DNA from 4 places in the Motilimonas sp. 1_MG-2023 genome. Region 3 is predicted to be linked to each of the others. Evidence: predicted binding sites of a transcription regulator. Region 3 holds the regulator's gene; each other region holds the start of a gene.
What was found. The regulator LexA, encoded in region 3, represses DNA repair genes until DNA is damaged. The targets are predictions, from matches to a motif close to TACTGTATNNNNATACAGTA.

Region 1 (6,255 bases), on a different contig from region 3:
GCTTTTTTACGAGGCCAGCCGCACCTCGGCATGCACCTTGGGTTTCGTGAATCTCGTCGAATCCTAAATCAGCCCCAAGTTGTTACAGGCAGTTTACAAGAAACTGTCACATCTAGAAAGCACTATCTTACTTTATGTTTCATTGTGCGTTCTTTTTGTACTTGCCACTCGCGATCTTTAATGTCGGCACGCTTGTCGTGGTCTTTTTTACCTTTAGCCAAGGATATTTCAAGCTTGACCCAGTTTTGCTTCCAGTACATTGCGGTTGCAACAAGGGTGTAACCTTGTCTTTCAACTTTACCAATGAGGGTTTCTAGCTCTTTGCGCTTAAGTAATAAACGACGGCTGCGCATGGGTTCACAAACCACATGAGTAGAAGCTTTATCAAGAGGAACGATGGTCGCTGCTAACAAAAAAGCTTCGCCATTTTTTAAGAAGACGTAGCTATCAGCGATGTTTGCTTTACCTGCGCGTAGAGATTTTACTTCCCAACCTTGCAGTTCAAGACCGGCTTCCATTTTACTTTCTAAATGAAATTCATGACGCGCCTTTTTGTTAAGGGCGATGGTATTTGAGCCGGATTTTGTTTTTGAGTTCTTTTTAGCCATAGCTGCGTATTATATTCTATTCGGCTGGTATGAGAAAGCAGTAGCATAAATGAAAAAGGTGAAATAAAGGAGTGTTATGGTGTCATATTGGGGTATTTATTTGATGTTAAGATAGTAAAGAGCATTATTTTGCGTTTTTGTTGAATGCTATTTTGTATTTGATGGAAAAAATCGCCGATTTTGTTTTATTGTCGGGTAAAATAGTTTTTTTGTGTTGAGAGCAGTGGAAATGGCACAGATTTCAAAATCGGCACTGGTGATGTTTAGTGCCACTGAAATGTTTGATTTAGTTAATGATGTTAATGCGTATCCCGAGTTTCTTCCGGGCTGTTCAGGCAGTGCTGTGTTGGCACACTCCGATAATTTGATGCGCGCATCAGTTAATGTTGCTAAGGCTGGCATTAAAAAAACATTCACTACCGAGAATATTTTGGTGCCTAGCGAGCGCATTATTATGCAGTTGGTTGATGGCCCATTTAAGCATCTTCGCGGTGGTTGGACCTTTACTCCCCTTGACGATAAGGCTTGTAAAGTGGCGCTGGATTTAGAATTTGAATTCAGTAGTAAATTGGTTGAAGTGGCATTTGGCCGAGTATTCCACGATTTATGCCACGCTATGATTAAAGCCTTCACTGAGCGAGCCAAAGAGGTATATCGTGTCTGAACTGACAATTAAGGTTGAAGTCGCTTATGCAACGCCCGAAAAACAAAAAATTATTGCTTTGAATGTTGAAAAAGGGCTAACCATTAAAGAGTGTATTTTGCGCTCTCATATCCACCATGTCTTCCCTGAGATCGATGTTGATAAGGCCAAGGTAGGGATTTTTAGTCGTCCGGCTAAGCTCACGGATGAAGTTCAAAACCTTGATCGAATTGAGATATACCGTCCTTTAATTGCTGATCCTAAAGAAATGCGTAAGTTACGCGCGCAGCGCGCGAAGGAAGAAGGCCGGGCTGATAAAACCACTGGTGGACGAGTGACTCCGCGTGGTAATACAGAAAAATAAGTTTAGTCATTTTACTTATTAAAAAAGCGAGCTAGGCTCGCTTTTTTAATACTGAATGTTACTCAGCTGTGTACTTAACTAGGTTTTTTAATTTGTTAAGCTTTGGTCGCTAAATTTTTCAGTGATTGCTGGGTCGCCTGAAACACGAATAAGCTTTTCATTGCCAAACACTAGCTCCATTTGCGATTGTTCTAATTTTTCACCGCCGGGCTTGAAATAATATAGGTAGTACCATTTATTACTATCAAATGTGTCGATCAGCATCGGAGAGCCCATAACATAGCTAACTTGCTCTTTAGTCATGCCTAGACTGAGTTTATCGATTTGCTCCGCCTCAACGAAATTGCCTTGAGCAACGTCAATTTGGAATACGATCTTGTCATAGATAGCAGAGCAGCCGCTAAGAGAAAGTGAGAATGCTGCAGCAGCGATAAGGCTTTTTAGTCGCATAGATCCGTTTCATTAAGGTGAATATCAGCGGCAAATCATACCCAGTCTGGTGCTGGAAGTAAAAACTTGCCGTGATTATTTTCATTATCTAGCGCAAATTTATTGAATTTATCGCGCTTATTTCTTGGTTTAGGCTTATATGTGGGCTACTGAATTAATAACTCTTGTGCGTTGGCTAGGGTTTTTTCGGTAATGGCGTCGCCACCTAATAGCCTTGCTAGCTCTTCTAGTCTTTGCTCAGGTTTGAGTGCATGCATTGATGTTTGTGTGCTGGTGCCATCGGTTTCTTTGCTGACAAACATTTGTTGATGGCCGTGGCCTGCGACTTGCGGTAGATGAGTGACACAAAATACCTGAGTGGTTTCACCTAGTTTTCGCAATAGCTTGCCAACCACTGAGGCGGTTGCGCCACTGATGCCGACGTCAACTTCATCAAAAATCATGGTTGGAGTTGAGGCTTTTTGCGAAGTGATCACTTGTAGCGCTAAGCTGATGCGTGACAATTCGCCTCCCGAGGCAACTTTACCTATGCTCTGCAAGGGTTGGCCGGGGTTTGTGGTGACGCTGTAGTTTACGGTATCTATGCCCATTGATGTTATTTCTGCATTTTCATCGGCGAGCACATCAATTAAAAATTGCCCTGACGGCATGCTTAATTGGTGCATGCTTTCACTGATTTTTTGGCTAAGTTCTTCGGCATAGCGTTGGCGACTTTGGCTCAGCTTTTTGGCCTCTTCTAGGTAGCTGGCACGTACATTCGCCAGTTCTTTTTCTAGCTGGGCCGCTCGCTCTTCTGAGTTTGAGATACCGTCGAGTTCTTTTGCTAACTCTTGATGCTTTTTACATAGCTCTTCTGGTGGTACTTGATGCTTGCGGGCAAGCTGCATAGCCTGGCTTAAGCGGTTGTCTAGGTAGTTAAATTGCTCAGGATCCATTTCTAAGCTTTCACAATAATTTCTGAGTTGCGAGCTGGCTTCTTCAACTTGAATGATGGCTTCTTGTAGTATGCTGGTGATTTCAGATAAAGCAGGATCATTATCTGCTTGGCTTTCTACGCGGTTTGCCGACATTTGCAGTAAGCTGAGTGCGTTCACTTCATCGTTTTCATAAAGGATGTCTAGCCCTGCTTGGCATTGTTCCATTAGGGTTCCGCTATTTGCTAACTTTTTGTGTTCTTGCTCAATTTCTTCAAATTCATTAGGTTGCAGTGCAAACTCGTCAAGCTCTTGTACTTGATACTCTAATAGTTGTTTACGGGCTTCGTTTTCAGCTTGTTGTTGCTGTAGATGGCGCAGCTCTTTATTCAGAAACTGCCAACCTTGATAGTTGTCTTTAACTTTGCGTAATAGAGCCTTATGGCCGGCATAACCGTCCAGTAATTGCATTTGCACATCTGGACGAAGCAAGGTTTGATGTGCATGTTGGCCGTGAATGTGTACTAACAATTGGCCTAGGTTTTTAAGCTGGGAAAGCGGAACGGGAATGCCATTGATATAGCCACGCGATCGGCCCTCATGGGTCACTGTGCGGCGTAAAATACAGTCGTTTTCGTTTTCTAGCTCGTTGTCTTGTAGCCAACGTTGTGCGGCTGGGATGTGCTGTAAGGAAAATCGTGCAATGATCTCAGCTTTTTTTGCGCCGGGGCGCACCATATGGGCATCGGCGCGGTCGCCTAAGCAAAGGCCTAAGGCATCAATGGCGATGGATTTACCGGCACCTGTTTCGCCAGTAATGCTGGTCATGCCACCAGAAAGCTCTAATTCTAAAAACTTTACAATCGCAAAGTTGGTTACGGTTAGCTGAGTTAACATATACAAAATCCATTCAATACAAATACTGTATAAAAAAGCAGTATAAACTGTTTTTTTATACAGTAAAGTGTCTGAGTGAATTTTATTCTCTAAAAATAAACAGGGTGACCATATTTGTAATATTGGTCACATGGCGCTTGTTGCTTAAAAGGGTTTCTTTTCCCAGCCCAGCTTTTGTTGCAATACACTGAAGTAGCTGTAGTTACTGGGGTGAACCAGCTTTAATTTATGGGAATGTTTTTTGATCACCACTTCATCACCTGGCTCGACAGGCAGCGTAACATGGCCATCGCAGCTAACTTGCATGGCTGCTTGGTTATGAGGTGAGACGACTAAACGTACATGTGAGTTTGCATCAAGCACAATAGGGCGACTGCTTAAGGTGTGTGGAAACATCGGCACTAGGGTGATGGCGTCAAGATTTGGCGTTAAAATTGGGCCGCCACCTGAGAGTGAATAGGCCGTTGAGCCTGTTGGCGTTGACACTATCATGCCATCGGCACGTTGGTGCAGCATAAAGCTGCCATTGACGTACACTTCAAATTCAATCATGTGGGCGATTTTGTCTGGGTGCAACACGGCTTCATTCACCGCTGTTTGCCGGCTTTGTGGTACTCCTTTGCGAAATACTTCTGCTTCTAATAAAAAGCGGTATTCGGTTTGGTAGTTGCCCTGTAATACTTGATTGAGTGGCTCTTCAAATTCATCAGGGTCTAAATCCGTTAAAAAACCGAGGTTGCCACGGTTAACGCCGATCACCGCCACGTCGTGTTGTGACAAAATTCGCGCCGCGCCAAGCATGTTGCCGTCGCCACCAACCACTATCGCCAAATCGACATGAAGCCCCAAGGTGTCAACATCCATCGCTTCGCTATCTACAATATCAAGTTCAGCCGCTACCAAGGTTTCAATAATGACCCGATAGCCTCTTTGCTTCAAATAATGGTGCAGGGCTTTTAAGGTTTGATTTGCACCTAAATGATTAGGTTTACCAATTAAGCCGATGGAGTTAAATTTTACCGTCATCTAGTCAACTTTCTATTGGGTTGGGCACGTTTAGTGGTGCTAATTAAACAATAATGAAAGGGCTTGCTTAATCTAGCAAGGGTTTTCTTTTCAGCAAGGTTGAAACTGCTAGAGTGATCCCCATAATAAGGGGCAATGTGTTTTAGTTAATATCTCAATGGAGTAAACATGAGCAGCGAAGATAAAAACCTATCACCAGAAGAGCAAGCCGTGGACGTTGAACAAGTCGCCCAAGAAGGTGAAGTTCTGGCAGCCGATGCTGCAGACGCTGTGGAAGGTGAGTTTGAAACAGGTGAAGATGCGCGTATCGCTGAGTTAGAGAAAAAGCTAGCCGCAGCTGAAGAAAAAATTGCCGAACAAAAAGATTCAGTGGTCCGTGCTGCCGCTGAAGTGCAAAACATCCGTAGCCGTACCGCTAAAGATGTAGAAAAAGCACATAAGTTTGCGTTGGATAAATTTGCTGCTGAACTATTACCTGTTATCGATAACATGGAACTGGCATTGAGTCATGCTGACCATGAAAACGACGATCTTAAGCCAATGATTGAAGGGGTTGAATTAACCCTTAAGGCGATGCTGAGTTCTGTTGAGAAATTCGGTGTTGTTGCGATAGATCCTAAAGACGCCCCGTTTGATCCAGAAAAGCATCAAGCCATGAGTATGCAAGAAATCCCGGGCGTGCCTGCTAATACTGTGATTGCAGTGATGCAAAAAGGGTATGAGTTAAACGGCCGTGTGATTCGTCCGGCAATGGTAATGGTATCAAAAGGCGCTGCCGCGCCAAGCTCTGTTGATACCCAAGCTTAATTGTTAAATCTAAGCTGAAACCGTTTCTATAAATCGATGCCAGTAATTCCTTTGGGTTACTGGCATTTTTTTGTTTACGCTATCCCTAATGCAAGCCGTTATCATTTGCAAGGTCATTGCGGCTAGTTTGCGGGCAAGTTAGCTAAAAAAAGGTGTCAAAACGGTTTTTTCTCACTCTATATCGGAAATATTTTCAATTTTTTTTCATTTCCCCCTTGAAGCGCTTTTTCACAACCCCATATAGAGTGCATAGACGGAACAGCACGAAGCAAAATTGCTCTTGCTACCTTCCACAGTGAACATAAATTATTATTGGAGATTGCCTAATGGGTAAAATTATTGGTATTGACTTAGGTACAACAAACTCTTGTGTTGCGATCCTAGACGGTGACACGGCTAAAATTATTGAGAACGCTGAAGGTCATCGTACTACTCCGTCAATCATTGCTTACGCAGAAGACGGCGAAACATTAGTAGGTCAACCTGCAAAACGTCAATCTGTAACCAACCCAGAGAACACCTTATTCGCAATCAAGCGTCTAATTG
Region 2 (6,255 bases), on a different contig from region 3:
GATAGTGGTTGCTAAGGCTGAAATTGCTTATCGCCAACCTGTTACTGAACTGCCTAGAGCGGTGATCTTAAAAGATCATATTGATGGCAGTTTTGCAGGCCTAAAAAAAGGCTGTAAGGTCAAAGTCAAAATGACGGTGAGTATTATTAGTGGTGAGCAAAATGCAGCAGACTTTGAAGGCCTGTTCATTATTTTACCGAGAGAGTCCCAGTCGGAGCCGCCTCCTTTAACTGATATCTATTCAGTGGCCAATGAGTAATTGATAGCTACACAGACCTTAATCTAACCTAATCACCCGTTTTTCGGGGGCTTTATCCATTATTTTACCTTCCACATTGACCGGCGTGCTGGGGATTAATCGTTGTAGCATGTCGGGATTCAGGTAATCTTCGTTTAGCTTGCCTTTAATTCTTATCTTATCGGCTTTCATGCCCTGATATAGCGCTTCGTTGACGATTAGTTCAAAGCTTGCCTGTTGCGACCATTGCGGTGGTATGGTTAATAAATGGCGTTGCTTGATCAATTGCGCTTGCTCTAAGCGCAGACTGATCCCCCGAATAGAGAGGGGCAGTTCATCAGCGTAAGAAAGCAGATTTAAATTAAATAAATCGAGTTTGTCGATGACTAAGCTGTTGATTGGCAGCAAAAGATCTTTCGGCTCAGCCAGCTCTTCATTCTTTGTGGCTAACCATTCAGGTTGGATCCCGATATCTAGGTCGCGAGCAGTGAGGTGGTTGATATGAAGATCGGGGTAGCGCTGTAAGCTAATATCAAACAACGCAGAAAAGTGGCCATCAAAGCTATTCCCTTGGACCTGATAAAACTCCCACTTGCCACCTTTTACTCGACTTTTAAGGGTTAAGTCGGTAATGCTGGTTCCCGCGTAGTAGAACTCACGCATATTGAGGTTAAATTGGCTATTAAGTTGATCCACTTGGCTTAAATCGAGCCATTGGCCAGTGCTTAAAATGGGTAAATTTTTCAAGTTGAGATTGAGCTTATTAAAGGTCAGCGGGAGTTGTTTGTCGTAGCTAGTAAAACTAATCTCGCTTAATGCCAGTTGCTCAATCAAGATGCTGTCGAATAAAGGGGATTCGACGGGCTGGTTTACTTTTTGGTCTGATTCTATGTTGGCTGTCAGCTGCGGTGCATTGGCTTGAAAGTTTTGTAGCCAGCTTTCGCTGTATTCTAAGTTTAAATCGCTCAGCGAAAATTGTTTCACCTTGAGTGCCAAAGGTGGCGTAACATTCATAGCTAGCTCACCCACTAACTTACCTTTCAAATGATTTGCACTAAATTGGTCAATTTCTAGCTGTTGGTTTTGCAGTTGGGCCGAGACAAAAACATTGTTCACTGCAAAGGCGTTGATCGCGATCTGGTTAATTGCTAATTCTAGATCAACAGCCCCTTTGCTGGTGAGAAGTTGGTGATCTTGAACTAATTGCCATTGATTCAAGTGCATTGTCAGATCGTGTAGTGTCACCGCAGGGCTTTGTCTCAAAGACACCGCTAAATCGAGATGATTTATACTAAATTGTTTTATTTGTAATGAGGCAATAGGTAATGGTTCAACGTTACTTGGCTCATTCGCGCTAGTAGGCTTAGGGTTACCGCTTTGCAAATGCTGTAGTAAGTTGTCGTTAATGGATAATGTTGGTCGTTCTAAAATCACTTGTTCAATAACTAGCTCACGGCTAAACCAACCTGAGCTACTCAACTGCAACCAAATTTGTTCAATTTCAGCGACGGGGTGTTCAGCTGGGGTGTGCTGTGGCAATGTGAGTTTGATGTTATTAAGGGTAAGTTGAGTCGGCTTGGAGATATTCCATTGAATATCTTGTATATCCAGCTCAAAACCTAAGTTGGTTAGTGCCCACTGCTTAATGTCAGCGCGGTAATCATTGGCATTAAACATCAATGCGGCAAGGCTAATAATCACTAATAGTAGCAGTAATAGACCAGCAACAATACGCACCATTAAGCGTGCTGTGGGGTTCATGATAGTGATTTCCTTATCTCGCTCTGCGATGAAACTAAATAATACTGAATAAACATTACCTTGTCGTGATTATGCTGCCACGGTGCGGCGCAGCTAACAATTTTTTAAGCATGGGAATAAATTTCTTTCTGTCCCAGCCAGCGTTTGACTATTTTATCAACAGTTTCTGGATATTGCTGCATAACATGCTGAGCTAATTGTTGCACTTGTGGAATTAAACGCTGATCGCGACTTAAGTCTGCAATGCGCAAGTCTGCTAAGCCAGTTTGCTTACTGCCGAGTAATTCACCAGGGCCACGGATTTCTAAATCTTTTTGCGCAATGTAAAAGCCGTCAGTGGACTCTCTTAATACCCCTAGTCGTTTGCTTGCAGTGACCGATAATGGATTATGATATAGCAGTACACAGTGGCTGGCAGTGGCACCACGACCGACGCGGCCTCTTAACTGGTGTAATTGCGCTAGTCCAAGACGTTCTGGATTTTCTATGATCATCAAACTGGCATTGGGCACATCTACACCGACCTCAATGACTGTTGTGGCAACCAACAGGTCGAGCTCTGCTGCCTTAAAAGCATCCATTACGTACTGTTTTTCGGCAGGCTTCATACGGCCATGCACCAGACCAATACGCAATTGTGGCAGCATCAGTTGCAAATCATTGGCGGTGACTTCAGCCGCTTGGCATTCAAGGGCTTCCGACTCCTCAATTAAGGTACACACCCAATATGCTTGACGTTGCTCGTTCTCACAGGCTTGACGTACGCGCTCGATCACTTGCTCGCGCCGCGTATCAGGGATCGCCACGGTGGACACAGGCGTTCTTCCAGGCGGTAATTCATCGATGATAGAGGTATCTAAGTCGGCGTAAGCGGTCATCGCTAAGGTTCGGGGGATGGGAGTAGCAGTCATGATCAATTGATGAGGGGCATAAGGACCAAAGGTGCCTTTTTCACGCAGTGCTAAGCGTTGATGCACGCCAAAACGGTGTTGTTCATCAATGATCATTAAGGCTAAATTAAAGAATTCAACTTCAGCTTGAAACAGTGCGTGAGTGCCCACTATCATTTTACTTTCGCCATTAGCAAAGGCAGCAAGTTGCTGTTCGCGCTGTTTACCTTTTACTTTTCCTGCTAACCAGCCGACTTGTATACCTAATGGCTCAAGCCATTGGCTGAACACTTTGGCATGTTGTTCGGCCAATAATTCGGTGGGGGCCATTAAGGCGACTTGATAGCCCGATTCAATCACTTGTAATGCCGCCAGAGCTGCGACCAAGGTTTTGCCTGAGCCAACGTCACCTTGCACCAAGCGCATCATCGGTACGCTTTTATGTAAATCTTGGCTGATCTCATTGACCACGCGTTGTTGTGCGTGAGTGGGTGAAAAGGGTAATTGCGCCAATAGTTGAGCCACCATAGGCCCAGCTTGTTGAATAGACGCCGCTTGATTTTGGCTGGACTTTTGTCGCAGTAGGAGCATGCTGAGGTTATGGGCCAATAACTCCTCGATGATAAGGCGTTGTTGTGCTGGGTGCTCTCCGGCATCCATCAAGTCTTGATCGGCATCGGCCGGAGGTTGATGCAGGTAAATTAAAGCCTCCTGCAAAGAAAAAGCATAGTGATTGAGCTGAGCGGGCAGTACTTCGTCTATATTATGCTGCTTTAATAGTTCAACGGCTTGATGAGTAAGACTACGAAAGGTGTTTTGCTTGAGTCCTTCTGTTGTGGGATAAACGGGAGTGAGCGCCTCTTCACATTCAAGTTGTTCGGGATCATTTAATACTTGATATTCAGGGTGGGTGATCTCATAACCAAACTTGCCGCGACGAAACTCGCCATAGCAACGTAGCCACTTTCCTTCGCTAAGTGCATTCTTTTGGCCTGCGTTGAAGTGAAAAAAGCGCAGTGTCACACTGCCAGTACCGTCACTAATTTTACAGGTCAGGATGCGGCGATTACCAAAGCTGACTTGAGTGCTTTTTATCTCGCCTACAATGGCGCCATGTAAGCCTGGTAGCATATCTTGAATGGCAAAAATTCGAGTGCGATCTTCGTAACGTAGCGGTAAGTGAAAGAGCATATCTTGAACATTAGCTAGCCCCAACTTAGTGAGTTTTTCAGCAAGTTTGCTGCCGACACCTTTTAATGTCGTGAGAGGTAACTTTTCTAGTTTCACCGTCTGCGTTCCAAATACCTGTAAATATAAACAGATAATACAAGAACATCCGCTGTAACGTTATTAAAATGCATAAAAACAATAAAGATAGCGCTATCATTTTATAGGAAGCTTATCATTCATAAGTTTAAATAGGTGTTGATAGCGTTATCTTTTTCGCTTTATATAGATTATTTGTTCTTATTAATTATTTGTTTTTAAATGGTTATTTTTGTTTTTTTAAGAAATTGACGTGATTGGCTTTTCGGTTAACGTAATTGCAGCATAAAGCCATAGACGAATTTTGCTCAACTCTGATAATCTAGCTGCACAGTTTAGGAAATAACTTGTTTCCTCTGAGGTTTTTTGAATATTTGCGGGTGTAGATGGAGCTCTTTGAGCTCTACTAAAGACAAAGTTAGCAGATGCTAATTGAAATAAAAAAGGGAGCTATTTAGCTCCCTTTTTTATTTTCTCGAATAGGGCTACTCCCTTTCGAGTGACTAAATTATTTAGCATCAGGTACATCGTCTAACCAGTTAAAAGGCCTTATTCTGAGTGGCATTGGTTTTGCGGTAACACGGCAAAAATTGTCACAATATCTTACCAATCTCTCGAACTATTCTGCTCTGAGGCGAAGCTTAAACTTTTTAAGCTTGGCTAAGTCTTCCTCAGGTAAGCTAGAGGGGTCTAACGTTAATATACTGCTTTTTAGTGCCTCAACTGCAGATTGATCAAATTTAGCAAAACCACTGCTTTGCTCTACTGTAACATCCACATTTCCCATCAAATCATTGTTTACCATGACTGTAACCGTTGAGCCTGGATAGGTGTGACGTGCTTTCCAGTGTTGATAAATGTTTTCTTGCATTGCTTGTTGGCATTGCACTAAATCTTCGCAGGTTGTCATTGCTGATGCCGCAGGGGTCGTGATCAATGCAGCGAGAATCGCCATTGTTATTGTTCTATACATGTTTATCTCCTAATGGTTTATTAGTTTTTTATTGTTATTTCTAACAGCAGTGTTGTTTTGACTTTAATCATAGTATGATCGCAATAACAAACTGCATCATTTGTAACAGTAGGTAACAACGAATATGAAGTTGATCATAGGTTAATTAATTCATTTTTGTTACAACATGATGGGATTAGAAAGTATAAAAAAAATAATAATAATTTATCAGGGCTTATTGGTCTTTTTGGTGATCCTATATTGAAGTTACCTCACCACGAAGACACGTAAACCTTAGCCAAATATGATGGACGTTTCTTTTAAATGGGTCATCCACGACCATCATAGCTATGCCATTGCAGTGGACTTGTTGCCACGATGGCGCTACATCACTCGTTGTAATATCAGGAGATAAAGAGTGCTAGGATTACTTAAAACATGGATGATGCCAAGAATCACCCCGATGCCAGCGAGCATGGCGAGAAAGTTATTGTCAGAGCAGCAGCTAACCCAGCTAGGCATAAAAGTTGATAAGAATTTGCCTTCCTTGCCTGATGCCGGAGAATGTCAATTTAGATCCGTTTCAGACATAGTGCATCGCTTGCAAAGCTTAATGTTATTAACTGCTCACGCCGAAGAACTGCCAAGTGCCGTGATCGATGCTTTGTATTTACGAACAGGCGCGCAACATTGCTTCACCCTTAAAGAACAGCATTGGCTTGCTAAAACCCACCTAACGCCAGCAGAAAAGCAAGTTTGTATGTGGCGCTATGAATCAATCAAATTATTGCTGTGGGCAATAGGCCACCTAGCTGAGTTGGGGAAAGCAACAGAAGGGGCCAATATTATTGAGCTATCGCGTCTGATCCAGTGGCAAAGTTATGATGAACTATTGGCAGGAGCAAAACCATTAAACCCAGTTACGCTGCTAGATACTGCGGACCAGTATTACCGAATGGCTCACCTTGGTAAGCATCAGCCTCGCGCCCTACCTGCCAATATCAGCCTGTTAATAGTGCAAGAGCGTTATACTTGTTTAAGCTGGTTGATAGGTGAATCAGACTGGGATGAACTGTGTGAGTAAATAAGTGAGAGATTAGCTGTTAGCCTTGATGTTTAGAGTTGTGTTTATATAGTTCTCTTGCTCT
Region 3 (6,255 bases):
TTGCGTGCTTTGCTGCGCTAAGGTTTTCAATTCAACGGGTTGATCGCGTTGCAACAGTGTTAGCACGATATGATAGCGTTGAATGGTCTCATCGATAATGTTAGCGAGTAAACGGATCTGCGTTTTGTGCTGATTGACACTGAAGTAGCGTTCGGTATTTGCATTCATTTCACATTCCAACCAGCCTTGTTGCACTAAGTGCGCTAAATATTTCTGGCCTTGCTGCCACATTTCGTCTGCATCCCATGGTAGGAATAGCTCTGCTTTGATCAAAGGGTAGAGTTGTTTTAGGTCGCTTTCTAGCTGCTCTAATGTGGTGCCTTCATCATGTTGCACTAAGCTGGCAATCAGTGCCGGCAGGGCAAATAAATGAATAATATTATTTCGATAGAAGGTGAGCAGCATACTTTGATCGGGCTCAATACTAATGATTTCACCTAAACAATCCTGATAAACGCGGAACTTATCCATGCTGAGTGCTGCTTGTAATACCGACTCAGCATTCCCTTGTGGCAGGCTGACAAGCGGGCTGAATTCAACGTTGTTCAACAAAGATAAGTAGCTGGTTAGTTGCGTCAATAGCTGCTCGCGGCTTAGGGTATGTCTTTTACTGGCTAATAAAACTAAGCTACATAATGGCAATGCATTGACCGCGGCGGCGCGGTTAATTCCGGTCATGACTTCACGTCCGAGCTGATTAATGGTTGCGGGAAACAACGCGGACTCGGTGAGGTTATTCTCACCTCGCCAGTCTTGATGGGCGCGATCTAAAAACTGGTTAAGTAAAATCGGCTCGCCAAAGTTAACAAAGCCTTGGCCAAAATTACGCAACTTGTTGGTAATTGATAGCACCTGCCAGAACGATTCTTTTTGTTTTTTCTGCCCTTGCAGCTCTTTCATGTAAGTACTTACTTCCATGACATGGTCGTAACCTAAACAAACTGGGATCAAGGCAATCGGGCGATTAGGTGTGTTTTGCATCGCTTCGATCGTCATGCCCAGCATGCCCGTTTTGGCGGGTAACAATCGCCCTGTGCGGCTACGACCACCTTCGGTAAAGAACTCTAGTGAGTATCCCTTGCTGAATAGGTAACTTAAGTAAGCCTTAAATACGCTGGCATACAAAGGATTGCCTTTAAAAGTACGGCGGATAAAAAATGCGCCGCCACGGCGAAATATAGGCCCTGCAGGGAAAAAGTTTAAGTTCACGCCGGCAGCAATATGAGGCGGCGTCATGCCTTGCTGGTAAATAATTGACGACAGCAGTAGATAATCCATATGGCTACGATGGCAAGGTAAAAAGACAATCTCATAGCCTTTGTGCGCCAAGTTGCGCACGGTTTCGGCGTTGTTGACCATTATGCCTTGGTAAATTCTGTTCCATACCCAAGTGAGTACTTTGTCACCGAGCCGGACGAGTGGGTAGGAAAAATCTGATGCTATTTCATCAAGGTAGCGGGTGGCTTTCTTTTCGGCTTCAGCAAGAGAGATATTTTGCTCTTGGCTCGCTTTGACGATGGCTTGATGGATCACATCGGAGGCGAGTAAATCTTGGCGCATTTTGTTTCGTTGTGGCAATTTAGGCCCCTTGGCTGCCAGCTTCTGCCTTGTAAAATGGGTGTAAGCTATTTTTTCTAGCTTAGTGGCCAAGTTGGGATCATCGCCATAGTCGCGGTATAAACGCTGTAATGAAAGAGGCTTGCTAAAACGGATTAAGCTATCACGACCACGAAACAAAATAGTGAAGGCCTTATTTATCCAATTTGGTGAGCTAGCACGTAAAATAGAAAACCAAGGTTTGTGGCCTTCATAGCCAGGTGCGCGGCCCCAAAACAGAGTGACGGGCACTAGTTGTACGTCAATATCATCGTTGTTTTGATGTAGGTCGAGTAAGATTTTGAATTGGTCTTCATAAGCTTTGCGCGGCGTTTTAGAGAACAAGCGCTTGGGTTTATTTAAGCAAACATAACGGTTAATGTTTTGTTGGTTGATGGCTAACGGTGTTAGAGGGTCGGGCAAATTGAGCTTTTGGCAAGTTCGCTGCAGTGTCAGCAAGTCACTGGAAGAGAGGGTTTTCAATGCGTAAACAATGGGTTTATCTACATCTATTTGCAAGTCAGTTTGCGGGCAGCTAGGCACGGTTTTACTGGCAACCAGGTGCTTTAGAAAAAAGCGTTGTAAAAAATTCATCGAATGCCCTTAGCCTTAATTGCTGATTAATAGATAAATTGTTAGCACCTGTCGCTTGCTTGTCATATCTTATGGCCAAGCTACGCGAGTTAGATGGCGCTAAAATACACTAAAAGTAGCGGCAATTTATGAAAAAAAGGACATAAAAATGGAAAAAAATACCGGGTTAAAGCGAATTTTTATGGCAGGTATTTATTCTCTTCAGGGTTTTCAGCATGCTTTTAAACATGAGGCGGCATTTCGCCAAGAGTTGTTGTTAGCAGTGATATTTATTCCCCTTGCTTGTTGGTTGGATGTTGAACAAGTAGAGCGTATTTTAATGATTGCTTGTTTGCTGCTGGTGATCATTGTGGAATTGTTAAACTCAGCGGTTGAAGCTGTGGTTGACCGCGTTGGTTTAGAAAAGCACGAGCTAGCGGGACGTGCTAAAGACTTAGGCTCCGCAGCGGTGTTTGTGGCGTTAACGCTTACAGTATATGTATGGGCTGATATTTTACTGTTTTAATTATTGTATGTTGTTGATTTAACAATGGCTTTTCATTAATTCATTTTTAAAGCTCCAGGTCTGACCTATTGCCAGCCTGCTTTGACTACACTTGACGAGTACTTTATTGCTTCGGAGTCTCGTCATGCCACCTTCGCTTACCATTGTTATCCCCACTCATAATCGGCCCCAATTGTTACCTCAGGCTGTCGAAAGTGCTATTGGTAGCTACGCATCGCCAAGTGAAATTCTAGTTATTGATGATGCTTCAGAGCCCGCAGTAAATGAGGTGGCATTACAACAGCGCCTTGGCTCGCAGGTGAAAGTTCATCGCAATGAAACCAGTATTGGTATTTATCGCGTGCGTCAAAAAGGCTGTGAATTGGCATCAGGGCAGTACATTTACCAATTAGATGATGATGATCGTTTAGCTGCTGGTTCACTCGATATAGCAATGGCGGCCCTAAGAGCGCATAAACTGGATTTGTTGTATCTGAACGTAACAGGTTTTGGTGAGCGTGGTGACTACTTCAATCGTAATCAAGGGGTGGCACTTGAACGTTTTATGGCGCTAGCACAGCCAATGGAGCTGGCTCCTGAACTAGATTATTTAACAAATGCTTGCTCTGCATTGTTACAATTAGCCCCTTCCGCATTACAGCATCCGTTAGCTAAAAAACAACTGTGGTTAGAGGTCAACCATGTTCGAAACTTAGCGCACCAAGCAGCTTATGATGGTCGCGATACGATTGACTGTGCGCGCGAAGCTCGTTTGTTAGATGAGCTTAATGATTGTGAATTTGCTTTGTACGCTAGCTGTTTAGTAAAACTTGGGTTCCATCGGGCTCGGTCTTATCTCGCGCGGTGTGAAGGCCAGCGGTATTTTTCGAGTGGGCAGTCTAATCATCAACAACTTGAAGCCAATTTAATGCTTAAGAAGCGTTTTTATGGGATTTGTTGCAAGTTGTCGAGCCTCAAAGATGTCAGAAAACAAGCTAAGTCAGCATTAGCCCAAGTCTATTTTAATGCAGCTTGGGATGCTCTAAAGCAGCATGGAGACAAAAGTGCAGCATTTAACTATTTACTGTTAAGTGCTCAATTGGTACCACAGCTAAAGGTGTTTAAATTTGCCTTAACTATTTTTTGGTCGCCTAAACGCCGTAACAAAGCCAGGTTTTATGGTTAGTCGCTAAAAGAGCTCAGCACCGAATTACAAGGTAGGCTTGCCCGCTTTGATTTAACTGTATATACTCACAGTTAACTGTATATAAAAACAGGCTGTAATCATGAAACCATTAACACCGCGCCAAGCAGAAATTCTGGAATTAATTAAAGATAACATTGCCGATACTGGGCTGCCGCCAACGCGAGCGGAAATAGCCAAACAGTTAGGCTTTAAAAGTGCTAACTCAGCTGAAGAGCATTTGAAGGCCTTGGCCAAAAAAGGCGTGATTGAAATGATGCCTGGAACCTCTCGTGGTATTCGTTTGGTAGAAGCAGAGCCTGCTGCCAATGAAGATGAAGGGCTACCCCTTATTGGCCGAGTTGCTGCAGGTGAGCCCATATTGGCGCAAGAGCATGTTGAGTGTAATTACAAAGTGGATCCGAACTTATTTCACCCCAGTGCTGATTTCTTGTTACGCGTTAGTGGTATGAGTATGAAAGACATTGGGATTATGGACGGTGATTTACTTGCAGTGCATAAAACCAAAGATGTGCACAACGGCCAAGTGATCGTGGCTCGGGTTGAAGATGAAGTAACAGTAAAACGTTTTCAGCGTGATGGACGACAAGTGCTGCTACACCCCGAAAATGAAGAGTTCAATACCATTAAGGTTGATTTAGCCAGTGAGCATTTCGATGTTGAAGGTATCGCAGTTGGCGTTATTCGCAACGCAGATTGGATGTAACCTGTTGTTACCTAGTTAACCCGAATTCAAGCCGCCTTATTCAAGGCGGTCATTTTTTACTTCTTCGCCTGTTTGCTTTTTTCTGATTAGCCCCCTTTACAATAAATTTTTCTTGCCAACATTGGACGACTCTCATTTTACTGCTACGCGCTTAATTCTTACCACAAAAAATTAACATAAATTTTACAAATGGTTAAAAGCTGCTTTACTTGTCTTAGGTGAACGTAGCGGGGAGCTTAGCTTTACCTACTTGGGGAAGAGGCCAACTTTGTTGGCCTCGACCGTTGGCGGTGACAGAGGAGAGGTCATGTGAGCCAGCTAGATCGTTCAATGTTTAAAATTCTATTGTTCATCCGCTCAGTTTGTAAATGTTGTTGCTTGGTTTTAATAGTGAGCTTTTCAAACTCATTGTTAGCCAAATCAATGCCGTTTAACTTAACTGAAGGCGTGACCGATATCAGTCAGCAAGTTTACGACTTGCACATGACTATTTTTATTATCTGCTGTGTGATTGGCCTAGTGGTTTTTGCTGCAATGTTTTGGGCTATCTTTAATCACCGTAAAGATAAAGGCGCGCAAGCGGCGCAATTTCATGAGAATACCAAAGTCGAAATTATTTGGACCGCCATCCCTTTTGCGATCCTGATTGGTATGGCGATCCCTGCCACGAAAACCTTAATTGCGATGGAAGACCCCAGTGATGCGGATTTAACCATTCAAGTGACGGGCTCACAGTGGAAGTGGCACTATAAATATTTTGGCCACGATGTTGAATACTATAGTTTACTGGCCAGCCGCCAAGATCAAATTCATAACCAAAAACAAAAGCGCGAAAACTACCTACTTGAAGTGGACTATCCATTGGTTTTGCCTGTTGGCCAAAAGGTGCGCTTTTTGGTGACTTCAGAAGATGTGATTCATTCTTGGTGGGTGCCTGCCTTTGCCGTGAAAAAAGACGCTAATCCCGGCTTTATTAATGAAGCGTGGACTCGGATTAATGAGCCCGGCATTTATCGCGGTCAATGTGCTGAGTTGTGCGGAAAAGATCATGGGTTTATGCCTATTGTGGTGATCGCGAAACCCGTTGAAGAGTTTGAAGTTTGGTTAGCTGAGCAAGAACAAAAAGCTGTAGCAGCCAAAGCCGAAGAGCAAGCCATGTTGGCCATGAGTATGGACATGGATGAAATGATGCAACTAGGTGAGCAAGTTTATAACAAGCATTGCGCCGCATGCCATCAAGCGAGTGGTGAAGGTTTGGCTGGCGTATTTCCCTCCCTTAAAGGTAGTCAAATTGCTACCCAAGACATGTTAGGCCACATCAACATTGTGGTGCATGGTAAGCCAGGCACCGCGATGCAAGCGTTTGGTAAACAATTAACGTTAAAAGAATTAGCTGCCGTGATTGGCTACGAGCGAAATGCTTGGGGAAACAATACCGGCGACGTGATCCAACCCGCGCAAGTAAAAGCGGTGATGCAGCAGAAGGACCTATAACATGAGTACAGGATCCGCTTCTAACCCGCTCGTTTCAGATGCCGACGAGCATATTCATGAAGGGCACGACCATAAGCCTAAGGGTTTTTTAGCACGTTGGGTTTACACCACAAACCATAAAGACATTGGCAGCTTGTATCTGCTGTTTAGCTTTGCCATGTTTTTGACTGGCGGTGC
Region 4 (6,255 bases), on a different contig from region 3:
AGGCAGCCACTTTCTGGCTAACACAACGGTACACAACTTAGCGCGGCGATAACTTAAGCCACAACGCGCAAATTCAGCCTTGATCATGCCCATATCAAAATTCACATTATGGGCGACAAAAATAGCGCCTTGGCTAAAAGCATCAATCTTTTCGGCTAGCTGCGCAAAAACAGGCGCATCGCGCACCATTTGATTATTAATGCCCGTTAGCGCGGTAATTTGCCTTGAAATATGTTTATTCGGGTTCACTAAACTCGACCACTGATCCACCACCTCTCCTGCCACGACTTTAACCAAGGCAATCTCGGTGATCCTGTCATATTCTTTTTGCCCGCCAGTAGTCTCTACATCAACAATTACATACGGCTGGGCGGGATCAAGCTGCCACGCCACTTGCTGAATAGACACATCAAATCCTGCGCTTAGCAACTGATTCATGGTCACCATTTGATTGCGGCGCAAGCTGTCACCGGGCGCTTTAACCTCAACGCAAAACAACTTGCCATCGCGCACGCCAATCAAGTCAGGATAACCATCTTTTAAGCCGCGATAATTTTTACTCATGGCGCGCAGATGCTTGCGCAGCGCATCCATTGGGCTATGGCGAACCAGTAAACTAAGCTGCTCATAGAGATTGTCATACCACGCCATAAAGCAGTTTGGCTCGCCATAATGGGCGGTTATTTGCTGCAACAGCCACGCTAGCATCGCCTGCGCATCAGTAAAGTGTTGCAGCCGCGTTTCTACTTCAGGCGCAAAGGTGTCGTAAAAATTATTTTCTTTAATGGATTTCGGGCGCAGCGCAAATTCGTTACTGAGTTGGTTTTTGTCACTTTGATAAAGCTCAGGCCAAAAGCTCAAACAAAACAGCGCGCGCCAAATGCCATTTTCACTGTGGATAGCCGTGATACCATGGCGCTGGTAATAATCAATCAAACCTTGCTCTGGCGCGCCAACAAACGCTTCGTCCAGTGGAATAGCAGTCCCTGAGTTACGTAGCATCTCGGTCAGTAATGACGTGCGCTGGGAGCCAAACTTTAAACGCGAAAAATCCTGCGCAAACAGCAATAAAGATTCATCTGCCGAAGCCTCAAGAATGGCGTTTAATTTGGCTTGGAAAAGGGTCAATTCGCCCTCGCCGTACAAGGCGCGAATATGCTTTTCCTGCGCTTTAGGGTGATCGCTTTGTGCTAGCAACGTCATTGCTATATCGGGCGCATGGGTCAAGCAGTGATGCGCCAATTTGTAGCTTAATAAGTTATATTTTTCTTGGCCGTATCGCCCAATCGGCTCGACCTTTGCTGATGTTAATAGCGCTTGTGCGAGGGCGGTTTTTTCCTCATCACTCATCACCTTTAACTGGTGCAGCCACTGGCTGTAGTAAAACGCAGTTTGCGCTTCTTCTAATTCATCAAAGTGCGCATTTAATTGGCTAGCGGCTGCGCGGCTACTGTTGCCATTGGTTTTTAATATGCCGAGATCGCGCATCGAAAATTGCGCTAAGGTGCCGCCAAGGTGGGCAAAATACAGATATAAAAAATAGTCAAAGGTGTCTTTAAAAACAGACTGTATATAGGCCTGATAAGTGGGATCGCTAGTAGGTTTAATGGCGCAACTTTGCTTAAGCGCACAGTCAATCCACGCCTGTTTTTTGGCTGAGTTCGCCGGCATATCTACCACGCCCGCTTGAGCGCATACCTCTTGCAGCTGCGCTTTGGTCAGCTCAGGCAATAACTGCTTGGCGGGTAATTGCGCCGCCGACGTGATCAACTGATGTTGCTCAAGCTCCGCCAATGCGGCAGTGATATCCAAAATTTCAGCGTAGTTAAATCGCGCCGGCGCAACAAAGGTACTTTTTCGATTTACAATGCGGATCAACAAGCATAACGCAGCCTCACTCAAGCCCTGCACAAGCGCATACTGGCGCTGCTGCTCTGCGTTAAGTAAGTGCAAGCTAGTGGCATCAATAAACGCCACCAGCTCATAAAAATGGGCTAAATAATACTTTTCTGGAAGTGTTTTCATTACGCTTAAGTACTGTATATAGATACAACCTATAGTATGGCAAGCGAACGTTAGTGTCTAGTGTCTGGAAAGTTCGGCACTTTTTCCTTTGTCACACAGCTAGCTTTATAGATTGTTTTATATTTACAAATCGACTATTTTCTACTTTGCCCCTTGATTAAGTGATTTGCAAAACATGACTTGGATTAATCTGCTCATTACTCAACTTAAAAAGCACGCTTTTCTGTTTATGCTAATGCTCTCCAGCGCGCTGGTTTATATCGAAGTGACAGCGTCTCAAGAACAAATACCAACTAAATTGAGCTACCTCGTTGGCATTAGCGCAGCTTGGATTATCGCGTCTTTACTCTCTACTTTTAGCTGCGACAAGCAAAACAATGATTAGGTATTAGACATACAACAACTTCCTCTATTCAAACCCAGCACCATCCCTTACTGAAGACAAGCCGCTATTCCACATAAACTGGCATAAAACCATCATATAACTGAAACAAAATTAACATCTTGCCGCTATACCCTTTGCCGCTCTCAGACTTCCATTTTGAATCAATTTATAACAAATAAAGGCAATAAAAATGATCGTAAAAAAAGGGCTCCCTACCTTAGCCATGGCGCTATTGTTTAATACTGGTTTAACCTGCGCCGAAGCGCTCAACGTCAGTCATGTTGATTCACAAAATGGCGCGCCGTTGCCCTATCAAGTATTAAGAAACGATATTACTGATCATGCTAAACCCGAACATATGCTGGAGATCCGCAACGGCGGTTTCGGTTCAGATATGACCGCCCATCCAACCAACAAAAATCAGTTCTACGCATTAACCGATCGCGGCCCCAATGCCACTTATAAACAAGGTGAACACGGCAAAGGGAAGATTTTTCCCACCCCAGACTACACCCCTCGTATTGGCTTATTTGAAGTCAATGCCACTGGCAAAGTGACACTGGTTCGCACCATTTTATTAAAGCAACCCGATGGCACACCTATCACGGGGCTGCCAAATCGCTCTGGCTTGGGCGGCACCGGCGAAACGCCCTACGACACAAAGGGCCAGCCTATTACGGTAAATGCTGACAAACCTTTTGATGCGAAAACCAACCCACTCAAGTTGGATGACTTTGGTCTCGACGGCGAAGGACTCGTCGCCTTAAAAGACGGCACTTTTTGGGTTAGCGATGAATACGGCCCACATATAGTGCATTTTGACAGTGATGGCGTTGAGCTTAGCCGTATCAACCCCTTCGCCAAAGACAAACGCACGACTCTCAACCTGCCTGCCGAGTTTGCTAATCGCCGCCCTAACCGCGGTATGGAAGGCTTAGCCATTACGCCCGATGAGTCCACCTTGGTCGGTATTATGCAATCAACCATGCATAACCCAGACAAAAAAGTAAAAGACTTGAACTTAGTTCGGTTGGTCACGGTCAACTTGAAAACAGGCGAGATTGGCCAGTATCTTTACCAACAAGAGAAGGCGCAAAATGCCAACTCAGGTATTGTTGCGCTCTCGGCTAACGAATTTTTAGTGATTGAGCGAGACGGCGCTTTTTTACGTGACGACCCTAACGCCATGAAACATATCTATCGCATCAACCTTGCTAAAGCCACCAACCTAGAAGCCATTAAAAGCGGCGATACATTAGTACAAGATGAAAAACTGGGGTTAACCATAGCAGGAAAAACCCTTGAGCAAGTGGCCATGGCACAAGGTTGGGATGCGCTAGCATCACACCAGATAACACCGGTCAGTAAGTCTCTAGTGGCAGATTTAGTAAAAGAAGTGAAATATCCTCACGATAAATTAGAGGGCATGTGGCTAATCAACCCCACCACCCTTGGCGTGCTCAACGACGATGATTTTGCGACTTGGTCAAGTGACGGCAAGCTAGAGCAAAAATACCTTGATAAAGATAACAAAGTGATTGATGCCAGCACCCTTTACATCATTGATTTAAAATAAATGATTTAACAACTTCGCTGACGAGGTGGAATTCTTTGTCAGCGGGTTTAATCTAACCTTCGCCTACTATTTGAACGCACCTCTGAATGGCTACCAAAGCAACTGAACTAGCACGAGCGTAACGCAAGACTATCTATCCGATTTGCATAAACTGTGGCATGGCTCACTTTTCTGATATACTGCCGCCCTGCTCTGTTGCACCCTGTTCATCAAAAATATCGGCTGCGCAGTTTGCCCCTTTTTATTTATCTGAGACACCCCATGCCATTTTCAACACTTGGATTAAGCGATCCAATCTTAAAAGCCATTAGCGAGCTTGAATACAGCGCGCCTACGCCGATCCAAAAACAGGCTATTCCTGAAATATTGCGTGGCAATGATCTGCTTGCCGCCGCGCAAACCGGTACCGGTAAAACCGCCAGTTTTGTATTACCATTACTGCAACGGTTTCAAGATTTACCCAAAATTCGCCCTAAGCGCATTCGCGCCCTGATCTTAACGCCCACCCGTGAGCTAGCCGTACAAGTGGCCGATAACATTGCTAAATACAGCAAATATTTACCACTGACCTCCATGGCCATGTATGGCGGCGTTGATATTGCGCCGCAAAAGCAGCGCTTAATTGAAGGGATAGATATTCTGGTCGCCACGCCGGGGCGTTTATTGGATATGCACAGCCAGCGCGCGCTGCATTTTGATGAATTGTCGGTATTGGTGCTCGATGAAGCCGACCGCATGCTCGACATGGGCTTTATCGAAGACATTAATAAAATTATTGAACGCCTGCCTACCGAGCGCCAAAATTTATTGTTCTCGGCCACCTTATCAAAACAAGTGCGCTTTTTGGCAAAAACGGCGATTGAAGATCCCGTTGAGATTGAAATTGTTAAAGACAATGCCAGTTCGCCGCAAATTGAGCAGTGGCTAACCACGGTTGATAAAGACAAAAAGTCGGCCTTGATTAGTCATTTGATCACCGAACAAAACTGGCAACAAGCGCTGATTTTTATTCAAACCAAAAAAGGCGCGGCTAAGTTAGTCAGCCAACTAGAAAAACGCGGCATTGCTGCTGAGGCCATTCACAGCGGCCGCAGCCAAGCGATACGTGAACAACTATTGGTTGACTTTAAATTAGGTAAAATTCGCTTTTTAGTCGCCACCGGCATTGCCTCGCGCGGTATCGACATTGACGATCTTGAGCGCGTAGTGAACTACGACTTGCCCGATGAAGCCGATGATTACATTCACCGCATTGGTCGTACTGGCCGTGCTGGCGCCTGTGGTGAGGCGATTTCGTTTGTTTCTAAGGATGACTTTAGAAACCTGTGCGCCATTGAAAGTCGTTTGGGCCAGTTAATTGTGCGCAAAGAAGTTGAAGGCTTTGCGCCAATCAAAGAAGTGCCGATATCTATTTTGAACTTTAAGCCAAAATTTAATCCTGCTGCTAAACCTAAGCAGCGTAAAGAGAATACTGGCCAAGACAAAAAGCGCAGCGCATCCGCAGGCACAGTGAAACCACGTCACGACAAAAGTGGCAGACCAGCAAGTGACAAACCCGCGCAACCAGCGAAAAGCGGCGAGCGTGAAAACCCATGGACCAGCGGCAAGTACCGTTAATAAGGCGATATGATGATTACTTTTACCACCAACGTGGGCGACATTGAGATTGAACTGGATTTTGAAAATGCGCCGCTGAGTGCAAAAAACTTTTTACGTTACTGTGAAGAAGGTTTTTACGATTACACCATTTTTCATCGCACCATCAAGGGCTTTATGATCCAAGGCGGTGGCATGACGGCAAAAATGAAAGAAAAACCAGCCCATGCCCCTATTCGCAATGAAGCCGACAATGGGTTAAAAAACACCTTAGGCACCTTGGCTATGGCGCGCACCGACGAGCCACATTCTGCCACCAGCGAATTTTTTATTAACGTGGCCGATAACGACTTTTTAGATCACACTGGCCGCTCTGCTGATGGCTGGGGTTACGCCGTGTTTGGCAAGGTAACCGCAGGCATGGAGGTGGTGAAAAAAATCGCCCGCGCTAAAACCACCACCGTGGCGGGTTATGATGACGTGCCCGTGGCAACCATTACCATCGAAAAAGTGGTCATCAACCTCAGTTCTGTTTAAGCCTATCGCAGCAAGATAAAGTATGTTTTACGGCAAAATTTCGTTTTCAGGGATGAAAACGCCAAGCGTATAGGGAAATATTTACAGCGTTTTTGCAGTAAAGCATACTATTGTGCTTATCCAAGGTTCAGGTTAA

Region 1: a site for LexA is predicted at 3,922-3,941, ahead of recN (DNA repair protein RecN). Genes of this name have one in related genera too.
Region 2: a site for LexA is predicted at 4,193-4,212, ahead of recG (ATP-dependent DNA helicase RecG). Genes of this name have one in related genera too.
Region 4: a site for LexA is predicted at 2,036-2,055, ahead of Q4519_RS17115 (exonuclease domain-containing protein). Genes of this name have one in related genera too.

The regions. Positions count from the first base shown of each region.
Region 1 is NZ_JAUOPX010000009.1:53,420-59,674, forward strand. It holds RNA gene ssrA (transfer-messenger RNA) at 1-76, opposite strand, end outside; gene smpB (SsrA-binding protein SmpB) at 123-608, opposite strand; gene Q4519_RS06710 (SRPBCC family protein) at 838-1,272, shown strand; gene Q4519_RS06715 (RnfH family protein) at 1,265-1,615, shown strand; gene Q4519_RS06720 (outer membrane protein assembly factor BamE) at 1,703-2,065, opposite strand; gene recN (DNA repair protein RecN) at 2,212-3,876, opposite strand; gene nadK (NAD(+) kinase) at 4,021-4,902, opposite strand; gene grpE (nucleotide exchange factor GrpE) at 5,071-5,709, shown strand; gene dnaK (molecular chaperone DnaK) at 6,036-6,255, shown strand, end outside.
Region 2 is NZ_JAUOPX010000016.1:20,328-26,582, reverse strand. It holds gene Q4519_RS10545 (bifunctional GNAT family N-acetyltransferase/hotdog fold thioesterase) at 1-259, shown strand, start outside; gene Q4519_RS10540 (hypothetical protein) at 278-1,999, opposite strand; gene recG (ATP-dependent DNA helicase RecG) at 2,104-4,176, opposite strand; gene Q4519_RS10530 (TonB C-terminal domain-containing protein) at 4,775-5,128, opposite strand; gene Q4519_RS10525 (DUF4272 domain-containing protein) at 5,526-6,191, shown strand.
Region 3 is NZ_JAUOPX010000005.1:9,932-16,186, forward strand. It holds gene plsB (glycerol-3-phosphate 1-O-acyltransferase PlsB) at 1-2,190, opposite strand, end outside; gene Q4519_RS03645 (diacylglycerol kinase) at 2,339-2,695, shown strand; gene Q4519_RS03650 (glycosyltransferase family A protein) at 2,820-3,860, shown strand; gene lexA (transcriptional repressor LexA) at 3,961-4,584, shown strand; gene coxB (cytochrome c oxidase subunit II) at 5,008-6,078, shown strand; gene ctaD (cytochrome c oxidase subunit I) at 6,080-6,255, shown strand, end outside.
Region 4 is NZ_JAUOPX010000039.1:26,709-32,963, reverse strand. It holds gene Q4519_RS17115 (exonuclease domain-containing protein) at 1-2,025, opposite strand, end outside; gene Q4519_RS17110 (hypothetical protein) at 2,201-2,410, shown strand; gene Q4519_RS17105 (esterase-like activity of phytase family protein) at 2,601-3,986, shown strand; gene Q4519_RS17100 (DEAD/DEAH box helicase) at 4,248-5,603, shown strand; gene Q4519_RS17095 (peptidylprolyl isomerase) at 5,616-6,119, shown strand.